2 regions of the Bacillus sp. SRL337 genome follow, and region 2 is predicted to be linked to the other one. Evidence: a T-box and tRNA genes for the amino acid it is inferred to sense, from the RefSeq annotation. Region 2 holds a T-box; the other holds one or more tRNA genes.
What was found. The T-box of region 2 lies ahead of tyrS (tyrosine--tRNA ligase). A T-box ahead of a tRNA ligase gene usually reads a tRNA of that ligase, here a tRNA-Tyr.

Region 1 (9,307 bases), 900 kb from region 2:
AAAAGTTATTGACGAGATAACAATCAGGTGTTAAGATAATAAAGTCGCCAAAAACGAGCGACGCAAATTGAACCTTGAAAACTGAACAAAACAAGACAAAACGTCAATGTTAATCTAGTAAGAACTTGATTCTTACAAAGTTGCTAACACTTTAATTAGCAAATGAGCAAGTCAAACTTCTTTCGGAGAGTTTGATCCTGGCTCAGGACGAACGCTGGCGGCGTGCCTAATACATGCAAGTCGAGCGGACGGATGGGAGCTTGCTCCCTGAAGTCAGCGGCGGACGGGTGAGTAACACGTGGGTAACCTGCCTGTAAGACTGGGATAACTCCGGGAAACCGGGGCTAATACCGGATAGTTCCTTTCCTCACATGAGGAAGGGTGGAAAGGTGGCTTCGGCTACCACTTACAGATGGACCCGCGGCGCATTAGCTAGTTGGTGAGGTAACGGCTCACCAAGGCGACGATGCGTAGCCGACCTGAGAGGGTGATCGGCCACACTGGGACTGAGACACGGCCCAGACTCCTACGGGAGGCAGCAGTAGGGAATCTTCCGCAATGGACGAAAGTCTGACGGAGCAACGCCGCGTGAGTGATGAAGGTTTTCGGATCGTAAAGCTCTGTTGTTAGGGAAGAACAAGTGCCGTTCGAATAGGGCGGCACCTTGACGGTACCTAACCAGAAAGCCACGGCTAACTACGTGCCAGCAGCCGCGGTAATACGTAGGTGGCAAGCGTTGTCCGGAATTATTGGGCGTAAAGCGCGCGCAGGCGGTCTCTTAAGTCTGATGTGAAAGCCCACGGCTCAACCGTGGAGGGTCATTGGAAACTGGGGGACTTGAGTACAGAAGAGGAAAGTGGAATTCCACGTGTAGCGGTGAAATGCGTAGATATGTGGAGGAACACCAGTGGCGAAGGCGACTTTCTGGTCTGTAACTGACGCTGAGGCGCGAAAGCGTGGGGAGCAAACAGGATTAGATACCCTGGTAGTCCACGCCGTAAACGATGAGTGCTAAGTGTTAGAGGGTTTCCGCCCTTTAGTGCTGCAGCTAACGCATTAAGCACTCCGCCTGGGGAGTACGGTCGCAAGACTGAAACTCAAAGGAATTGACGGGGGCCCGCACAAGCGGTGGAGCATGTGGTTTAATTCGAAGCAACGCGAAGAACCTTACCAGGTCTTGACATCCTCTGACAACCCTAGAGATAGGGCGTTCCCCTTCGGGGGACAGAGTGACAGGTGGTGCATGGTTGTCGTCAGCTCGTGTCGTGAGATGTTGGGTTAAGTCCCGCAACGAGCGCAACCCTTGATCTTAGTTGCCAGCATTCAGTTGGGCACTCTAAGATGACTGCCGGTGACAAACCGGAGGAAGGTGGGGATGACGTCAAATCATCATGCCCCTTATGACCTGGGCTACACACGTGCTACAATGGACGGTACAAAGGGCAGCAAGACCGCGAGGTTTAGCAAATCCCATAAAACCGTTCTCAGTTCGGATTGCAGGCTGCAACTCGCCTGCATGAAGCTGGAATCGCTAGTAATCGCGGATCAGCATGCCGCGGTGAATACGTTCCCGGGCCTTGTACACACCGCCCGTCACACCACGAGAGTTTGTAACACCCGAAGTCGGTGAGGTAACCTTTTGGAGCCAGCCGCCTAAGGTGGGACAGATGATTGGGGTGAAGTCGTAACAAGGTAGCCGTATCGGAAGGTGCGGCTGGATCACCTCCTTTCTAAGGATATATGAGACGTGACGCGTTGATTTTGTTTTGTTCAGTTTTGATGGTTCAATCAGGTTTTTTCGCGCAGCGAAAATAACCCTCATTAACATCGCGCAGCGAAGCGGAGCTTTATGAGTTCCTTTCAATGCGATGACCATCAGGGCTTTTTGCGAAAGCAAAATAGCCAACCATAATTGTTCTTTGAAAACTAGATAAAGATAGTCATGAAGAAAGTCAAGAAAGAACCGAGAATTCGCCATTTTAGGATATCTCTTATGAGATATTGTTTTAAACTAAGGTGAAGGAGAAGCGAGGAGTGCAAGGCGCCCGTGTTTCTGAGCAGCGGAGTGTACCTTACCGTACATGAGCAGCGGAAGAAACGAAGGCAACGCCGCAATCCGAAGCTTATCGTTCGCCGATGGTTAAGTTAGAAAGGGCGCACGGTGGATGCCTTGGCACTAGGAGCCGATGAAGGACGGGACTAACACCGATATGCTTCGGGGAGCTGTAAGTAAGCTTTGATCCGGAGATTTCCGAATGGGGGAACCCGCTGCACGTAATGGTGCAGTATCCATACTTGAATACATAGAGTATGGAAGGCAGACCCGGGGAACTGAAACATCTAAGTACCCGGAGGAAGAGAAAGCAAACGCGATTCCCTGAGTAGCGGCGAGCGAAACGGGATTAGCCCAAACCAAGAGGCTTGCCTCTTGGGGTTGTAGGACACTCTATACGGAGTTACAAAGGAATGAAGTAGACGAAGAAGTCTGGAAAGGCTCGTCACAGAAGGTAACAACCCTGTAGTCGAAACTTCGTTCCCTCTTGAGTGGATCCTGAGTACGGCGGGACACGAGAAATCCCGTCGGAAGCTGGGAGGACCATCTCCCAAGGCTAAATACTCCCTAGTGACCGATAGTGAACCAGTACCGTGAGGGAAAGGTGAAAAGCACCCCGGAAGGGGAGTGAAATAGAACCTGAAACCGTGTGCCTACAAGTAGTCAGAGCCCGTTAACGGGTGATGGCGTGCCTTTTGTAGAATGAACCGGCGAGTTACGATCCCATGCAAGGTTAAGTCGGAAAGACGGAGCCGCAGCGAAAGCGAGTCTGAATAGGGCGAATGAGTATGTGGTCGTAGACCCGAAACCAGGTGATCTACCCATGTCCAGGGTGAAGTTCAGGTAACACTGAATGGAGGCCCGAACCCACGCACGTTGAAAAGTGCGGGGATGAGGTGTGGGTAGCGGAGAAATTCCAATCGAACTTGGAGATAGCTGGTTCTCTCCGAAATAGCTTTAGGGCTAGCCTCATGTAGTAAGAGTCTTGGAGGTAGAGCACTGTTTGGACTAGGGGCCCTCATCGGGTTACCGAATTCAGACAAACTCCGAATGCCAAAGACTTATCCATGGGAGTCAGACTGCGAGTGATAAGATCCGTAGTCGAAAGGGAAACAGCCCAGACCACCAGCTAAGGTCCCAAAGTATACGTTAAGTGGAAAAGGATGTGGAGTTGCTTAGACAACCAGGATGTTGGCTTAGAAGCAGCCACCATTTAAAGAGTGCGTAATAGCTCACTGGTCGAGTGACTCTGCGCCGAAAATGTACCGGGGCTAAACGTATCACCGAAGCTGTGGATTGACACCATTTGGTGTCAGTGGTAGGAGAGCGTTCTAAGGGCTGAGAAGCTGGACCGTAAGGACTGGTGGAGCGCTTAGAAGTGAGAATGCCGGTATGAGTAGCGAAAGACAGGTGAGAATCCTGTCCACCGAATGCCTAAGGTTTCCTGAGGAAGGCTCGTCCGCTCAGGGTTAGTCGGGACCTAAGCCGAGGCCGAAAGGCGTAGGCGATGGATAACAGGTTGATATTCCTGTACCACCTCTTTTCCGTTTGAGTGATGGGGGGACGCAGGAGGATAGGGTAAGCGCGCTGTTGGATATGCGCGTCTAAGCAGTTAGGCTGGTGATGAGGCAAATCCCGTCACCATAAAGGCTGAGCTGTGACAGCGAGGGAAATATAGTACCGAAGTTCCTGATTCCACACTGCCAAGAAAAGCCTCTAGCGAGGAAAAAGGTGCCCGTACCGCAAACCGACACAGGTAGGCGAGGAGAGAATCCTAAGGTGAGCGAGAGAACTCTCGTTAAGGAACTCGGCAAAATGACCCCGTAACTTCGGGAGAAGGGGTGCTCTGGTAGGGTGCAAGCCCGAGAGAGCCGCAGTGAATAGGCCCAGGCGACTGTTTAGCAAAAACACAGGTCTCTGCGAAGCCGTAAGGCGAAGTATAGGGGCTGACGCCTGCCCGGTGCTGGAAGGTTAAGGGGAGTGCTTAGCGCAAGCGAAGGTGCGAACCGAAGCCCCAGTAAACGGCGGCCGTAACTATAACGGTCCTAAGGTAGCGAAATTCCTTGTCGGGTAAGTTCCGACCCGCACGAAAGGCGCAACGATCTGGGCACTGTCTCAACGAGAGACTCGGTGAAATTATAGTACCTGTGAAGATGCAGGTTACCCGCGACAGGACGGAAAGACCCCGTGGAGCTTTACTGTAGCCTGATATTGAATTTTGGCACAGCTTGTACAGGATAGGTAGGAGCCTTGGAAACCGGAGCGCCAGCTTCGGTGGAGGCGCTGGTGGGATACTACCCTGGCTGTGTTGAACTTCTAACCCGCGCCCCTGATCGGGGTGGGAGACAGTGTCAGGTGGGCAGTTTGACTGGGGCGGTCGCCTCCTAAAGAGTAACGGAGGCGCCCAAAGGTTCCCTCAGAATGGTTGGAAATCATTCGCAGAGTGTAAAGGCACAAGGGAGCTTGACTGCGAGACCTACAAGTCGAGCAGGGACGAAAGTCGGGCTTAGTGATCCGGTGGTTCCGCATGGAAGGGCCATCGCTCAACGGATAAAAGCTACCCCGGGGATAACAGGCTTATCTCCCCCAAGAGTCCACATCGACGGGGAGGTTTGGCACCTCGATGTCGGCTCATCGCATCCTGGGGCTGTAGTCGGTCCCAAGGGTTGGGCTGTTCGCCCATTAAAGCGGTACGCGAGCTGGGTTCAGAACGTCGTGAGACAGTTCGGTCCCTATCCGTCGTGGGCGCAGGAAATTTGAGAGGAGCTGTCCTTAGTACGAGAGGACCGGGATGGACGCACCGCTGGTGTACCAGTTGTCTTGCCAAAGGCATCGCTGGGTAGCTATGTGCGGAAGGGATAAGTGCTGAAAGCATCTAAGCATGAAGCCCCCCTCGAGATGAGATTTCCCATCACTTTATGTGAGTAAGATCCCTGAAAGATGATCAGGTAGATAGGTCTGAGGTGGAAGCGTGGCGACACGTGCAGCTGACAGATACTAATCGATCGAGGACTTAACCACGTTAAAAAGCGCAGGCGGCTTTTAATAGCCGCCGGAGCTGGATTGCAAAATAGCGAAATTCGGAATCCTTTCTGATTCTTCATGACCTTTATCTAGTTTTGAGTGAATAATTTTAAAAGATTTTTTAAAAAAAGACTTGAAAAAATTATATAACTCGATATAATAGAACTTGTCCTTAAAAAAGACATTGTCTGGTGACAAAGGCGAAGAGGTCACACCCGTTCCCATGCCGAACACGGAAGTTAAGCTCTTCAGCGCCGATGGTAGTTGGGGGATTTCCCCCTGTGAGAGTAGGACGTCGCCAGGCTGAATTATTCCGCAGTAGCTCAGTGGTAGAGCTATCGGCTGTTAACCGATCGGTCGCAGGTTCGAGTCCTGCCTGCGGAGCCAAAAAATGGAGAGCTGTCCGAGTGGCCGAAGGAGCACGATTGGAAATCGTGTAGGCGGGTAACCCTGTCTCAAGGGTTCAAATCCCTTGCTCTCCGCCATTATACATACGGCCCGTTGGTCAAGCGGTTAAGACACCGCCCTTTCACGGCGGTAACACGGGTTCGAATCCCGTACGGGTCACCAACTCACAAAACAAAATATGGAGGATTAGCTCAGCTGGGAGAGCATCTGCCTTACAAGCAGAGGGTCGGCGGTTCGATCCCGTCATCCTCCACCATTCAATCATTATTATAAATCGTCGCGGGGTGGAGCAGTTCGGTAGCTCGTCGGGCTCATAACCCGAAGGTCGCAGGTTCAAATCCTGCCCCCGCAATACCATTCTTGACAAATAGGTTTGCTCCTTATGTTAAGGATAGATATTTTGCCTAACGGCAAAAATCTTTGGTCCGGTAGTTCAGTTGGTTAGAATGCCTGCCTGTCACGCAGGAGGTCGCGGGTTCGAGTCCCGTCCGGACCGCCATTTTTAAAAAGATCTTAGTCCAAACTAAGAGGGGTTCGATAAACGAAAAGGTCAAGGAAGTGACTGAGCGAATACCGGAGCGCACTGGAGGTGCGTGAGGATATGAGCGATGGAACTGACGAAGAGATTTAAAGTTTAGCGGAAGCCGAAACTATTACGGCTCAGTAGCTCAGTTGGTAGAGCAATGGACTGAAAATCCATGTGTCGGCGGTTCGATTCCGTCCTGAGCCACCATTTTCTAAAAATGCCGGTGTAGCTCAACTGGTAGAGCAACTGACTTGTAATCAGTAGGTTGGGGGTTCAAGTCCTCTTGCCGGCACCATCGGGAATATATGGAGGGGTAGCGAAGTGGCTAAACGCGGCGGACTGTAAATCCGCTCCTTCGGGTTCGGCAGTTCGAATCTGCCCCCCTCCACCACTTTTATAAAGTAAATAATTTCATAGGGGTATAGTTTAAAGGTAGAACAGAGGTCTCCAAAACCTCCAGTGTGGGTTCGATTCCTACTACCCCTGCCAATTTAGCTTATGGCGATTGTGGCGAAGTGGTTAACGCATCGGATTGTGGTTCCGACATTCGTGGGTTCGATTCCCATCAGTCGCCCCATAAGTTTTCACTAATTTGTTCTTAATTGCATATAATTATATCAGTGGGCTATAGCCAAGCGGTAAGGCATCGCACTTTGACTGCGACATGCGTTGGTTCGAATCCAGCTAGCCCAGCCAATAAGCGGAAGTAGTTCAGTGGTAGAACACCACCTTGCCAAGGTGGGGGTCGCGGGTTCGAATCCCGTCTTCCGCTCCAATGGCGGCATAGCCAAGTGGTAAGGCAGAGGTCTGCAAAACCTCTATCACCGGTTCAAATCCGGTTGCCGCCTCCAAACACTTGCCGGTGTGGCGGAATTGGCAGACGCGCACGACTCAAAATCGTGTTCCTTCTGGAGTGCCGGTTCGACCCCGGCCACCGGTACCATATGTATATTGCGGGTGTAGTTTAGTGGTAAAACCTCAGCCTTCCAAGCTGATGATGAGGGTTCGATTCCCTTCACCCGCTCCATACATACAAACTCAAACCTTTCTCATTGTGAGAAAGGTTTTTTTGCTGTTCCTTTTGATATAGACCATAAATTTAAATGGAATTACACTATCATACCAAGTTCTCTGTGAATAGCTTCCTGCAGCAATTATCCAGCCAACTCCCTCTGATCTGCCCCTGTCTTTTATGGAAGGAATCCGTTCAACCGATCCCTTGTTTTCGACAAAAACCAACATGATTCGGGGAGTGACTGTCACCAATTTAAGAGACCAACTCCCAACTAATCACAATAGTGCTCCTTCCTTGTCAATATTGTATACCCTTACTAGAAAGCGCTTCCATTATACTTTAGGAAAGAAATTCATTTAAAGGCGGTGATGCTAGTGAAGACAAAGATCGAAACAGAACCTGTGAGCCCAAAGAGGCAGCTTAACAGAGCAGCGAAGAAAAAGGTAAAGTACAAGAGCATTCTTATCTATGCAGCGTTTGTAGGGCCTGCTCTGCTTTTTTTTCTGGTGATTCAGATCATTCCATTCTTAATGGGGCTTTATTATTCGTTTACATCATGGAATGGAGTCAGTTCTGCTGTTCAATGGGTAGGGTTTGAAAACTACACAAAGATTTTCACAAATGACACAGCTTTCTATGAATCATTCAAATTTACAACTAAGTTTATGCTGGCAGCTGTTGTGATCAGTAACCTGATCGGGTTCAGCTTTGCCCTTCTTCTGACTGCAGCATTGAAAACAAGAAATATATTAAGGACAGTATTTTTCATCCCGAATGTGATCGGAGGGCTGCTGCTCGGTTTTATCTGGCAGTTCATCTTCGTCAAAGGGTTCGCCTCGGTAGGAAATATGACAGGTCTCGGATTCTTCAAGATGCCATGGCTTGGGGATGAGACGACAGCGTTTTGGGGGATTGTCATTGTCTTCGCCTGGCAGATCAGCGGTTATATGATGGTAATTTATGTAGCAGCACTTCAAGGAGTGGATACATCCTTATTGGAGGCAGCGAAAATAGACGGGGCTTCAAGCTGGGCTGTACTGACAAAAATTATTATCCCGTTGATTCTGCCTGCATTTACAATATGTTTCTTCCTGACAATTTCTATGGCATTCAAGATTTTTGACTTGAATATCTCCCTGACTGGAGGTGGGCCATTCAATTCCACTCAATCAGTTGCCATTAACATTTATCAGGAGGCATTCCAAAATAACCGTTATGGCTTGGGTACAGCGAAATCCATCCTGTTCTTTGTGGTAGTAGCTGTCTTTACGACTGCTCAAGTGATGCTGACGAAGAAGAAGGAGGTTGAGGCGTAATGGGCAGCCGCTATACGAAAAGGACATTTGTTCTGGAAATCATTGGAGTTACAATCGGGCTCATCTTTCTTATCCCTTTTTACTTTGTACTGGTCAATTCTGTTAAGCCTTTTGCTGCAATATTGATAGATGCTGCTGCATGGCCGGAAGAGTTCCTTTTCTCCAATTATATAAAGGTATGGGAAGTCATCAATTTTCCCAAAGCCTTCTGGAACTCACTGATCATAACGTTATTCAGCAATATAGGTTTGGTCATTATCAGCTCCATGGCCGCGTGGAAAATGGTAAGGACGCCAGGCAAGTTCAGCAAGCTTTTATTTATCCTGTTTGTCTCCGCGATGGTGATCCCCTTCCAGACAGTGATGATTCCGCTCATGAAGCTGGGAGGCGCTCTACTTCTGACCAACAGCCTTCATGGCCTTATCATCATGTATTTCGGCTTTGGCGTTCCACTATCATTGTTCCTTTACCACGGGTTTGTAAAAACAGTTCCGGTGGAAATCGAGGAATCTGCGATGATTGATGGCTGCAGCCCATTCGGGGTATTTTGGCGGATCGTTTTTCCGCTCCTAAAACCGATTACCGTTACGGTCATCATCCTGAACACACTGTGGATCTGGAATGACTATCTGCTGCCTCTGTTGGTATTGCAAGATGCTGAATTGAGGACGATTCCTTTGGCAGCAAGCTCATTCTTTGCCCAATATACAAAACAATGGGATATGGGACTTGCGGCACTGGTACTGGGTATTACGCCAATCATCATCTTCTTCCTATTTCTACAAAAACATATTATTAAGGGAATTGCGGCAGGATCCATTAAGTAGATATAAAGGTCCTGGTAAACTCCGGGAATTTATATAAAATAATACTAAGTACCAGGGAGGTCAAACCATTTATGAAACGTTTTCTGCTTTTATGTATGTCTTTCGCATTTGTATTCGGTATTGCTGCCGGATGCTCTT
Region 2 (9,307 bases):
GTATCAAGCGCCATTGGATGGGAAGAGGACGGTCCTCCAAATTCAAGACTGCCCGAACCAATATTAATGTCCATATCCCGGTCGAAATTCTCGGGGATATATACAGTCAGCTCTGATTTTTGATTGAATGAGATCCAGCTGAACCATTTACGTTTCACTTCGACCCGGATATCATTCCCCTTGGAACTGACAATCAAGTTCCCTTTTCCTTCAAGTTCTGCTTCCACATCATTCCGGTCTTGCGGTATGACAACGGTATTGCTGCTGGCGACATCAATTTCAATATTATCTATGTCCTCAACGACAGCAACACTGTTTTCCCCTGTCTTTTTTCCAGAGGCAAATAAAGAGGTATTATCGTTGAGAATGATGAAGACAGATCCGACGACCATGGCCGCAATGATAATTGCAAATATATTTTTCAAGTTTATTCCCTCGTTTCTGTATCGTTTTCTATATTTCCATCTTATTGTGTTTACCAGGTTTATACAATGACACCGGCGGTTTATTTTGCAGTAAGACCAGAGACGTAGAAGAGATTTTGCCGAAAGGAAAGGGAAGTGTTATAAAAAGTGCCTGTAAGTGGCAGAATGAAAGCAAAAACCGGAGAATGTGAGTGGCTATGTACTTACTGCTTGTTGTCATTGTATATTTACTTTTTGCTGTCCTGTTTGTGGACTGGAAGCGTTGGAAGGAGTATTACCCCACCGTCCAGTATTATTTGATCTGTAACCTTACATATAACTTTTTGTTCTACAATCATACGCTATGGGAATACAAAGCAGTGACGGTGGAATGGTTGAACCACACTCTGATAGAACTGACATTTTCCTATTTTATACTGCCAATTGTCATCATGATTTACTTGCGCTTCTATCCTCTAGGAAAGAAAAAATTTGTATATTCGTTGATTTGGATTGCGTATTTCACTTTCCTTGAATATATCTTTTATAAAAGAGGCTTGTTTATTTATGAAAATGGGTGGAATGTGAGCTGGTCGCTGGTTTTTAATGTCATCATGTTTGTCATGCTCAGGCTGCATCATAAAAATAAGCTGCTCGCACTAATTATTTCTGTACCGGTCATTGCTATTTTACTGCTGATGTTTCATCCGTCGCTTGAGGACATGAAATAGAAGGTGTTCTTTATGTCAATCTTGAGTCTCCCGGTATTTCTCGTTTTATGGATAGGTACCTATGTTTTGATGGGGCTGTATTTAAAAAAGCAAAAAGATAAACGAAAATAAAAAACTTCTTGTATTTTCCAGCGGCATCCGGTAAACTGTTTCTAATTTATATTTCAGCGTTGACAGGAATAAGTAGCAGATCATCTCCCTATCTCAGAGAGCCGGCGGCTGGTGGAAGCTGGTATACAGGTGGCTGTGAATTACCTCCTCGAGCTTTCTTTGCGAACTTGCAGTAGCAAAGGACGGATGAGCCGTTAATTCTTTGAGTGGAAGAGAAATCTTCAACGAGGGTGGTACCGCGTGCAAAACCACGTCCCTTTTTTGGGATGTGGTTTTTTATTTTGGAAAAATGGATTTCCGCTGCCGGCAGGCCTCGGGCATCCCTCAGTTGAATAAAAGCAGAAGAGGCGGTTCAGCGTCACGGGAGTCAGAAAGGAAGCTCGCACTGGGCTGTGGGGCTAAGGTGGTCAGGAGAAACACCGAAACCTCATAGTCGCTGGCCGTCCAGCTTCGTTCTGCTTGTAAAAGGAAGGAGAATTAGTGTAGAAACAGCGCTCTCTAAAGAACATTAAAGGAGGAGAACAGGGTGGTAGATTGGATGAAAGACCTGAATGAACACCAGTTAAAAGAAGTAGAAAGGCAGTTCGAAGTCTATTCAGGAGGTGCCCAGGAAATCATCCCTGAAGCCGAACTGAAGCAGAAAATCGCGAAATCAATTGTGACAAATGCACCGCTCAAGATCAAGCTTGGTCTTGACCCGACTGCTCCGGATGTGCATATCGGTCATACGGTTGTGTTAAATAAAATGAGGCAGTTTCAAGAGAATGGGCATATCGTCCAGTTAATCATTGGTGATTTTACAGGGAAAATTGGGGATCCCACCGGGAAGTCAGCAGTGAGGAAGCAGCTGACAGATGAAGAGGTCAAACATAACGCAGCGACATACTTCGAGCAATTTGGAAAAGTACTCGACCAAGAAAAAGTTGAGCTTTTCTATAATTCAAAGTGGCTCAAGAAATTGAATCTGGAGGATGTCATCCACTTGGCGGGAAGCATAACTGTGGCAAGGCTGCTTGAACGCAATGATTTCTCGGAAAGACTATCAACCGGAAAGCCGATTTCGCTTCATGAGTTCTTCTACCCGCTGATGCAGGGCTACGATTCAGTCGTCCTGGAGAGTGATATAGAGCTTGGCGGGACGGACCAGCATTTCAATGTTTTAATGGGCCGCGGACTGCAGGAGCACTTTGGAAAAGAAAAACAGGTGGTCATGCTCCTGCCGTTGCTCGAGGGCCTTGACGGAAAAGATAAAATGTCGAAGTCGAAGCATAACTACATCGGCATCGATGAGAATCCCCATGAGATGTTTGGCAAAACGATGTCCATCCCGGATGAACTGATGGTAAAATACTTCAAACTGACAACAGATTTGTCGTTGGAAGAAAAGAAGGAAATCAGCGAAAATCTTGAAAATGGCAGCTTTCATCCGCGGGATGCAAAGATGCTGTTGGGACGTACCCTCGTCCGGATGTACCATGGAGAGGAAGCTGCCCAGAAAGCTCAATCGCAGTTCAAGTCCGTTTTCCAAAAGGGAGCGCTTCCTGAAGATATTCCTGTAGTTCAATGGGAAAAAGAAAAGGAAGTGCCTGTTGTAGACCTGTTGGTGGAGCTCAACATGATGAGCTCAAAAAGCGAAGCACGCCGAATGATCGGCAACGGCGGAGTGAAAATCAACGGGAGCAAAGTGGAGGATCCCGCTTTTGTAACTGTTCTAACAGATGGGCTGATCATTGGGGTCGGCAAACGAAAATTCGCCAAAATCAAACTAAAATAAAAATAATTTGGTAATACATGTTTAAGTCGGGAGCTGCTGGGTATAATAAATTGAGTAAAATACTATAACGAAATGTTTGTTTTGTTAGACATTAGGAGGAAAAGTAAAATGGAACAAGGTAAAGTAAAATGGTTCAACAGTGAAAAAGGTTTTGGATTCATCGAGCGCGAAGGCGGAGACGACGTATTTGTACACTTCTCAGCAATTCAAGGTGAAGGTTACAAAAGCTTAGAAGAAGGCCAGGAAGTTTCTTTCGATATTGAAGAAGGCCAGCGTGGACCTCAAGCGACAAACGTCCAAAAACTCTAATAATGAATGAACCTTATAAAACAAGCCCTCTTCAATGAGGGCTTGTTTTTTTGTGTGGCGGTTGGGATGGAGGGCTTATAGGGGGAAAGTCGATTGGATTAAGGATTCATGGGCGGCATGAGACGGATTGTTATTAAGGTGTGCCATAGAGTGTTTATGAGTCACGTTGTGTGTTGGAAATGAGATAAGATTGCGACATGGAGTGTTCATGAGACGCTTTATTAAGTGAAAAATAAATTAGCGTGTCCCATGAAGGGCTCATAAGCCATTTTTTAAGGTGAAAACGAGATAAGATTGCGACATGGAGTGTTTATGAGACACATTATTAAGTGAAAAATAAATTAGCGTGTCCCATGAAGGGCTTATAAGCCATTTTTTAGGGTGAAAACGAGATAAGATTGCGACATGGAGTGTTCATGAGACGCATTATTAAGTGAAAAATAAATTAGCGTGTCCCATGAAGGGCTTATAAGCCATTTTCCAAGGTGAAAACGAAATAAGAGTGCGTCATGGAGTGTTCATGAGACGCATTATTAAGTTGAAAGCTGGGTTAGGGTGCCTCATAGACCGTTCATAAGCCACATTTTGGATCAGATACAAGATAAGAGTGCATCATGGAGGCAGCGAATAGGGAGGCACTATTCCCAACACTGATAGAAAAAAAGGTCAGCGATAGAAGCAGTAAACTCTTCGGTAGCCTGGGCGGACTCTTCGATAGAACCACCAACTCGTCGATAGACTCACAAGCATTCTCTCATACTAAGCATTTCAAACCCAAAATCCCGTGTCACCAAAACGAAACAGGGTATTAAAACGTTAAAAAGGTGGTGTCTTCATGATTGAATTACAGTATTTCGAGGAACATGATTTTGACCAGCTGATTGGCTGGTTCGACTCTGAACGGGAATATATCCAATGGGGCGGAGGCGGCTTCGGCTATCCGCTGACCCGCAGCAAACTGCGTTCCCATATCGCGGGAGCAAACCAAGAAGACAGTCAAAAGTACATTTACAAGGTGGTTGAGCAGGCTTCCGGAAGAGCGGTCGGCCATATCTCGCTGGAAAGCATCGACAAGAAGAACCTGTCTGCCCGTGTCTGCCGGGTGCTGGTCGGCGATGACTCGATGCGAGGAAAAGGTATCGGGAACCGCATGATGGTTGAAATCCTGAAGGTGGCGTTTGGTGAACAAAAACTCCATCGGGTGAGTCTCGGTGTCTATGACTTTAACCACTCAGCGATAAAATGCTATGAAAAGACCGGTTTCCAAAAGGAAGGGCTCAAACGTGACGTCCAAAGGTTTGGAAATGAGTTTTGGAGCTTATGGGAGATGAGCATCCTTGAGGATGAATGGAAGAAAAAAGTAGACATATATTAGAGGTAAAATGATATGATGGTCCTGTAAGCTATCTTTTTTGAAAAAGGAGAACTAATTGAATGGTGAAGCAATGGAGTAGAATCGCTTTAATTCTTGCAGTCTTTTTTGGTCTAGTGGTAAATAGTACAGTCATCGCAGCCGATAATGAAACGAACCAGGATAGTATAAATGAGAAATTCGGCCTTCCGATTGTGGTTCTTGGAGAATCCCTGTCTGAGGCTCAAAAGGATGAAGTCAGGAAAGCCCTTGATGTGAACGACCCTGAAATGGTTGAGGAAATTACGGTGACAGGCGAAGATCTTGCCCGTTATATACAAGGTGAAGACAGAAATGCAAGAATGTTTTCATCTGCTAAAATCACAAGAAAAGAAAAAGGAGAAGGCCTTGTCATTGAAAGAGCCACTCCAGGAAATATCACAGAAGTAACAGATGAAATGTATGCCAACGCTTTATTGACAGCAGGAGTAGAGGACGCCACGGTCATTGTAGCTTCCCCTATAAAGGTCAGCGGACACTCTGCACTCACAGGCATTTATAAAGCCTATGAAGTCAGCGGAGAAAAGCTGGATTCAGTCCGAATGGAAGTTGCCAATGAAGAGCTTGGCATTGCCACGGAACTGGCAAAAGAAGAAGGAATGAGTCAGGAGAAGGTCAGTGAACTCTTGACAGAAATTAAAAAGGAAATTGCTGAACAGAATCCCGCTACAAAAGAAGATGTTGAGCGGATTGTCAGTGAACAGCTCAAGAAACTAAAGATTGAATTAAGTCCGGAAGATCGCCAGTTGCTAATCGACTTGTTTGATAAAATGAGAAATCTCGATATCAATTTCGATAATGTGAAAGGGCAGCTGGAAGATATATCAAAGGATATCAAACAGAGATTGGAAGACGTAGTGGGTGAGGAAGGAAAAGGATTTCTGCAAGGAATCCTGGACTTCTTCAAAAACCTGTTTCAATCAATTGCCGATTTATTTAAATAAAGAATTGTGAATCCGGGAGGTGATCTTCCGGATTTTTTCTTTTTATAAAAGGCTCTTTCGTAAACTTTGTTCCTATTTGATAATTATTTCGAAAGATAGTGCCGTAATGAACTGGAAAGACCCTTTTTAGAAAAGAGCTTCTCTCTTCGTTCAGAGCGAAAATACTTAGTATCAGGGGGAAAATATATACAAGAACAGCCTTTATAAAAGAACTTGTGGTTATGTCGGGAACCCACTTCTCTATGAGGAGGTGGAATGGGCGTAGAAGAGGAATCGATGAGGTCATAGAGGTCGTATGAGGAGGTGGAATGGGAGAGAAGGAGGAATCGATGAGGTCATAGAGGTCGTATGAGGAGGTGGAATGGGAGAGAAGGAGAAATCGATGTGGTCATAGAGGTCGTATGAGGAGGTGGAATGGGAGTAGAAGAGAAATCGATGCGGTCATAGAGTTCGTATGAGGAGGTGGAATGGGAGAGAAGGAGAAATCGATGAGGTCATAGAGGTCGTATGAGGAGGTGGAATGGGAGAGAAGGAGGAATCGATGCGGTCATAGAGGTCGTATGAGGAGGTGGAATGGGAGAGAAGGAGAAATCGATGTGGTCATAGAGGTCGTATGAGGAGGTGGAATGGGAGTAGAAGAGAAATCGATGCGGTCATAGAGTTCGTATGAGGAGGTGGAATGGGAGAGAAGGAGAAATCGATGAGGTCATAGAGGTCGTATGAGGAGGTGGAATGGGAGAGAAGGAGGAATCGATGCGGTCATAGAGGTCGTATGAGGAGGTGGAATGGGTAAAAGGCGGTGAAGTGCTGTTTGTTAGCGAGCAGGAGGTTTTGAATATTCAATATGAAGTCATAAAAATCCATGAGGACATCAACATCAACTACCGGGGCACCTGAATATCAGTGGATATCATTTTAGATGGACACACCTCCCAAATAAAATTTTGAATTGAATAAATTTTACAAAAACATTACAATAATTACGAAAGGGAGGGTGGGTATGAAGAGTAAGTTATCTTTGTTAATCAAAATTCCATTCTATTATATTCTTGGGATCGTTGGGATTGTGTTTGTCAGTATAGCTCCCCAGGCTTTCAAGGAGAGAGGAATATATAACGGGATTGGCTACTTGGAGGAATTTCTCAAGTTTGCTGTTGCGCTGCCTAGAAAGGAAACGTGGTTTTATATGTATAAGGGGTATGAGGTCGATGTCATTGACATGCTGCTTGAACCCTATTACTATTCATTACAGATTTTGTTCGGTGCTTTGGGAGTGGGACTGGGACTGGCTTTGATTCTTACATATTTCACTGTGTTAATGCCCAAATGGCTGATGTCGCCTATCAAGAAGTCCTTGGGTTTCCTTGAAACCGTTCCCGACTTGATGGTGGCATTCCTATTGCAGCTTTTCATCGTGTTTTTCTACAAAACATTTGGTGTAGAGTTAATGTTGTTCAGTGCTTTGGGTGAAGAAAAAGTGTATCTTGCGCCGATCATTACACTCTCTATCATTCCAATGCTGTCATTCTACCGGATTCTTCTTCTGATGACAGAGGAAGAGTTGCTGAAGACCCACATCGAGTTCGCCCGCAGTAAAGGGATGGGGAAAACCAAAATCCTCCGGTCTTATGTTTTGAAGAACATCTCTCCAAGTGTTTTTTATCATGGAAAGATTATTTTATGGGGTATGTTATCAAGTTTGTTTATCATTGAGACCGTTTTTAACATGAGGGGGATCACCTATTATATTGCCGAGGATTTCAGGCCGATCACTGTTGCCGCTGCCCTCATCATGATCTACACACCATTTTTCTTTCTCTATCAACTTATCTACACGTGGCTGGGAACGGAAGAGATAGATGATCACTCGAAGTATAAAAAAGATCGTTCACCAGTGTCGGAGTGGAGAATTTGGGGACATCTTGGGACTCTTTGGAGATTATTCCGCCAGCATATGAAAAACCCTAAGTTTGCTCTCGGATTCCTCGTTCTGTTCGGAATGATTGCCGGCAGCATCCTTTATACAATTTTTGCAAAAGTGCCGGTTGAACAAATTCTTTGGCTCCGGGATGAAAAAGGAAAGCTGATCAGTGTTCCTCCACATAAACCGTCGGAATTTATGATTCTGGGGTCGGATTATTTTGGCTACAGTATCTTGGATCAATTGATCATCGGGGCAAAATATACATTGGTTTTTGCGCTGATTGTTGCGTTGCTCAGGGTCCTTCTTGGATTTTATCTTTCGGTCTATTATCATTTTTATCTTAATGAATACAGAAAGAACTGGATGACCAGGATTGTTGATTCCATTCATTTTCTGCCGCTAAGCATCATCGCGTACCTTTTATTGAGGCCGGTACTGTGGCAGGATCCTTTCTCGGATATTCAATATTCCATGATGGAGAAATTGTTGTTTGAAGCTTTTATATTGACGATTCTTGTCATTCCACTGACGACTGTGCTAATCGGCAATGAAATGAAGGAGCTGTCTAAGAATGAGTTTATCTTGAATGCCAAGCTTATGGGGGGCAGCAACAGGCATATCCTGTGGACACATCTTTTTCCGCACCTGGCACCGAGGCTGTTCATCTTATTTGGACAGCAATTCATCCAGGTATTGTTTATCCTTGTCCATCTGGGGCTTTTTCACTTATTCCTCGGAGGAACGATTGTCACGAGAGGAGATATGCCCGATCCCCCCAAAACGTCTACTTTTGAATGGTCCGGATTGATCAGTTCGACGAAGAATGCGTTGATGACGGGTCACTACTCGATTGTTTTGGCTCCTTTGGCGGCGTTCATGATCTCCATCATTGCGATGCAGCTGATCGTTCAAGGAGTTAAAGAGATCCAGCAGAAGAAAGTCGGCGTGAACGTAGTCAAGCGTAAACGGAAGAAAGGAGAATCCGAGAATCCGATTTCATTTCAACCAACACCGGCAGACTTTGTCATCACGCCTTCAAAGGTGGTTGACCACTAACGAAAACCCGCTGTTTCAGCGGGTTATCATTTCGTTAATTATTCCTCTGACGGCTCTTCATCAGGATCGGGCTCTTCCGGATCAGCATCTGAACCTTCATCATCATCAAAATTATCTTCTTCTGCTCCGGGTTCATCCTGCTTGGTTCCATCATTAGTATCAATCTCTTCCTCGACTTCATCTACTTCTGGAGGCTGCTCTTCAATCTCCCTGCAGCCTGATAGCAAGAAAGCGAAACATAGCGGAATGGCCATAAGCAGTGCACGCTTCTTCAAAATATAATCACTCCTCTTATCATAAAGTCTTTAGCAAGTTTTTACCCATGAAAAAAATGCTCAAACTAAAGAAACCACGCTGATTATCCATTTTCTTCGTTTCTTTTTGAATTAACAGGGGCTCGGGGATATATGGCTATGAGTCACGACAGGGTTGAGGGCAATAGCAGCGGGGTTTCTAGCTGGTTTGCCGAGACCTGACAGCGATGTACGTCATGGAGATTGTCTAAAATAGCTGAGAGATGCTTGACTGTCCCACCGCTAAGAAGAAATGAATCATACGTTCATTGGAAAGACGCTAGTGTATTCAAAGATGGGTATGACAAAGCAGACAAGTCCTCATTTTCAAATAAAATCTCTTCTAACAA

Region 1: it has a tRNA-Tyr gene. The T-box ahead of tyrS (tyrosine--tRNA ligase) is inferred to sense a tRNA for this amino acid. The anticodon was not compared.

The regions. Positions count from the first base shown of each region.
Region 1 is NZ_OZ481793.1:1,111,963-1,121,269, forward strand. It holds rRNA gene AC4E8A_RS05445 (16S ribosomal RNA) at 180-1,730, shown strand; rRNA gene AC4E8A_RS05450 (23S ribosomal RNA) at 2,139-5,074, shown strand; rRNA gene rrf (5S ribosomal RNA) at 5,265-5,381, shown strand; tRNA gene AC4E8A_RS05460 (tRNA-Asn) at 5,390-5,464, shown strand; tRNA gene AC4E8A_RS05465 (tRNA-Ser) at 5,471-5,562, shown strand; tRNA gene AC4E8A_RS05470 (tRNA-Glu) at 5,573-5,647, shown strand; tRNA gene AC4E8A_RS05475 (tRNA-Val) at 5,666-5,741, shown strand; tRNA gene AC4E8A_RS05480 (tRNA-Met) at 5,764-5,837, shown strand; tRNA gene AC4E8A_RS05485 (tRNA-Asp) at 5,908-5,984, shown strand; tRNA gene AC4E8A_RS05490 (tRNA-Phe) at 6,143-6,218, shown strand; tRNA gene AC4E8A_RS05495 (tRNA-Thr) at 6,231-6,306, shown strand; tRNA gene AC4E8A_RS05500 (tRNA-Tyr) at 6,319-6,402, shown strand; tRNA gene AC4E8A_RS05505 (tRNA-Trp) at 6,427-6,500, shown strand; tRNA gene AC4E8A_RS05510 (tRNA-His) at 6,513-6,588, shown strand; tRNA gene AC4E8A_RS05515 (tRNA-Gln) at 6,633-6,707, shown strand; tRNA gene AC4E8A_RS05520 (tRNA-Gly) at 6,712-6,786, shown strand; tRNA gene AC4E8A_RS05525 (tRNA-Cys) at 6,789-6,862, shown strand; tRNA gene AC4E8A_RS05530 (tRNA-Leu) at 6,870-6,954, shown strand; tRNA gene AC4E8A_RS05535 (tRNA-Gly) at 6,965-7,038, shown strand; gene AC4E8A_RS05540 (carbohydrate ABC transporter permease) at 7,395-8,342, shown strand; gene AC4E8A_RS05545 (carbohydrate ABC transporter permease) at 8,342-9,169, shown strand; gene AC4E8A_RS05550 (ABC transporter substrate-binding protein) at 9,241-9,307, shown strand, end outside.
Region 2 is NZ_OZ481793.1:216,760-226,066, forward strand. It holds gene liaG (LiaG family protein) at 1-425, opposite strand, end outside; gene AC4E8A_RS01150 (CBO0543 family protein) at 623-1,135, shown strand; T-box leader at 1,297-1,507, shown strand; gene tyrS (tyrosine--tRNA ligase) at 1,785-3,020, shown strand; gene cspD (cold-shock protein CspD) at 3,129-3,329, shown strand; gene AC4E8A_RS01165 (GNAT family N-acetyltransferase) at 4,165-4,704, shown strand; gene AC4E8A_RS01170 (DUF1002 domain-containing protein) at 4,764-5,684, shown strand; gene AC4E8A_RS01175 (ABC transporter permease subunit) at 6,685-8,664, shown strand; gene AC4E8A_RS01180 (hypothetical protein) at 8,703-8,939, opposite strand.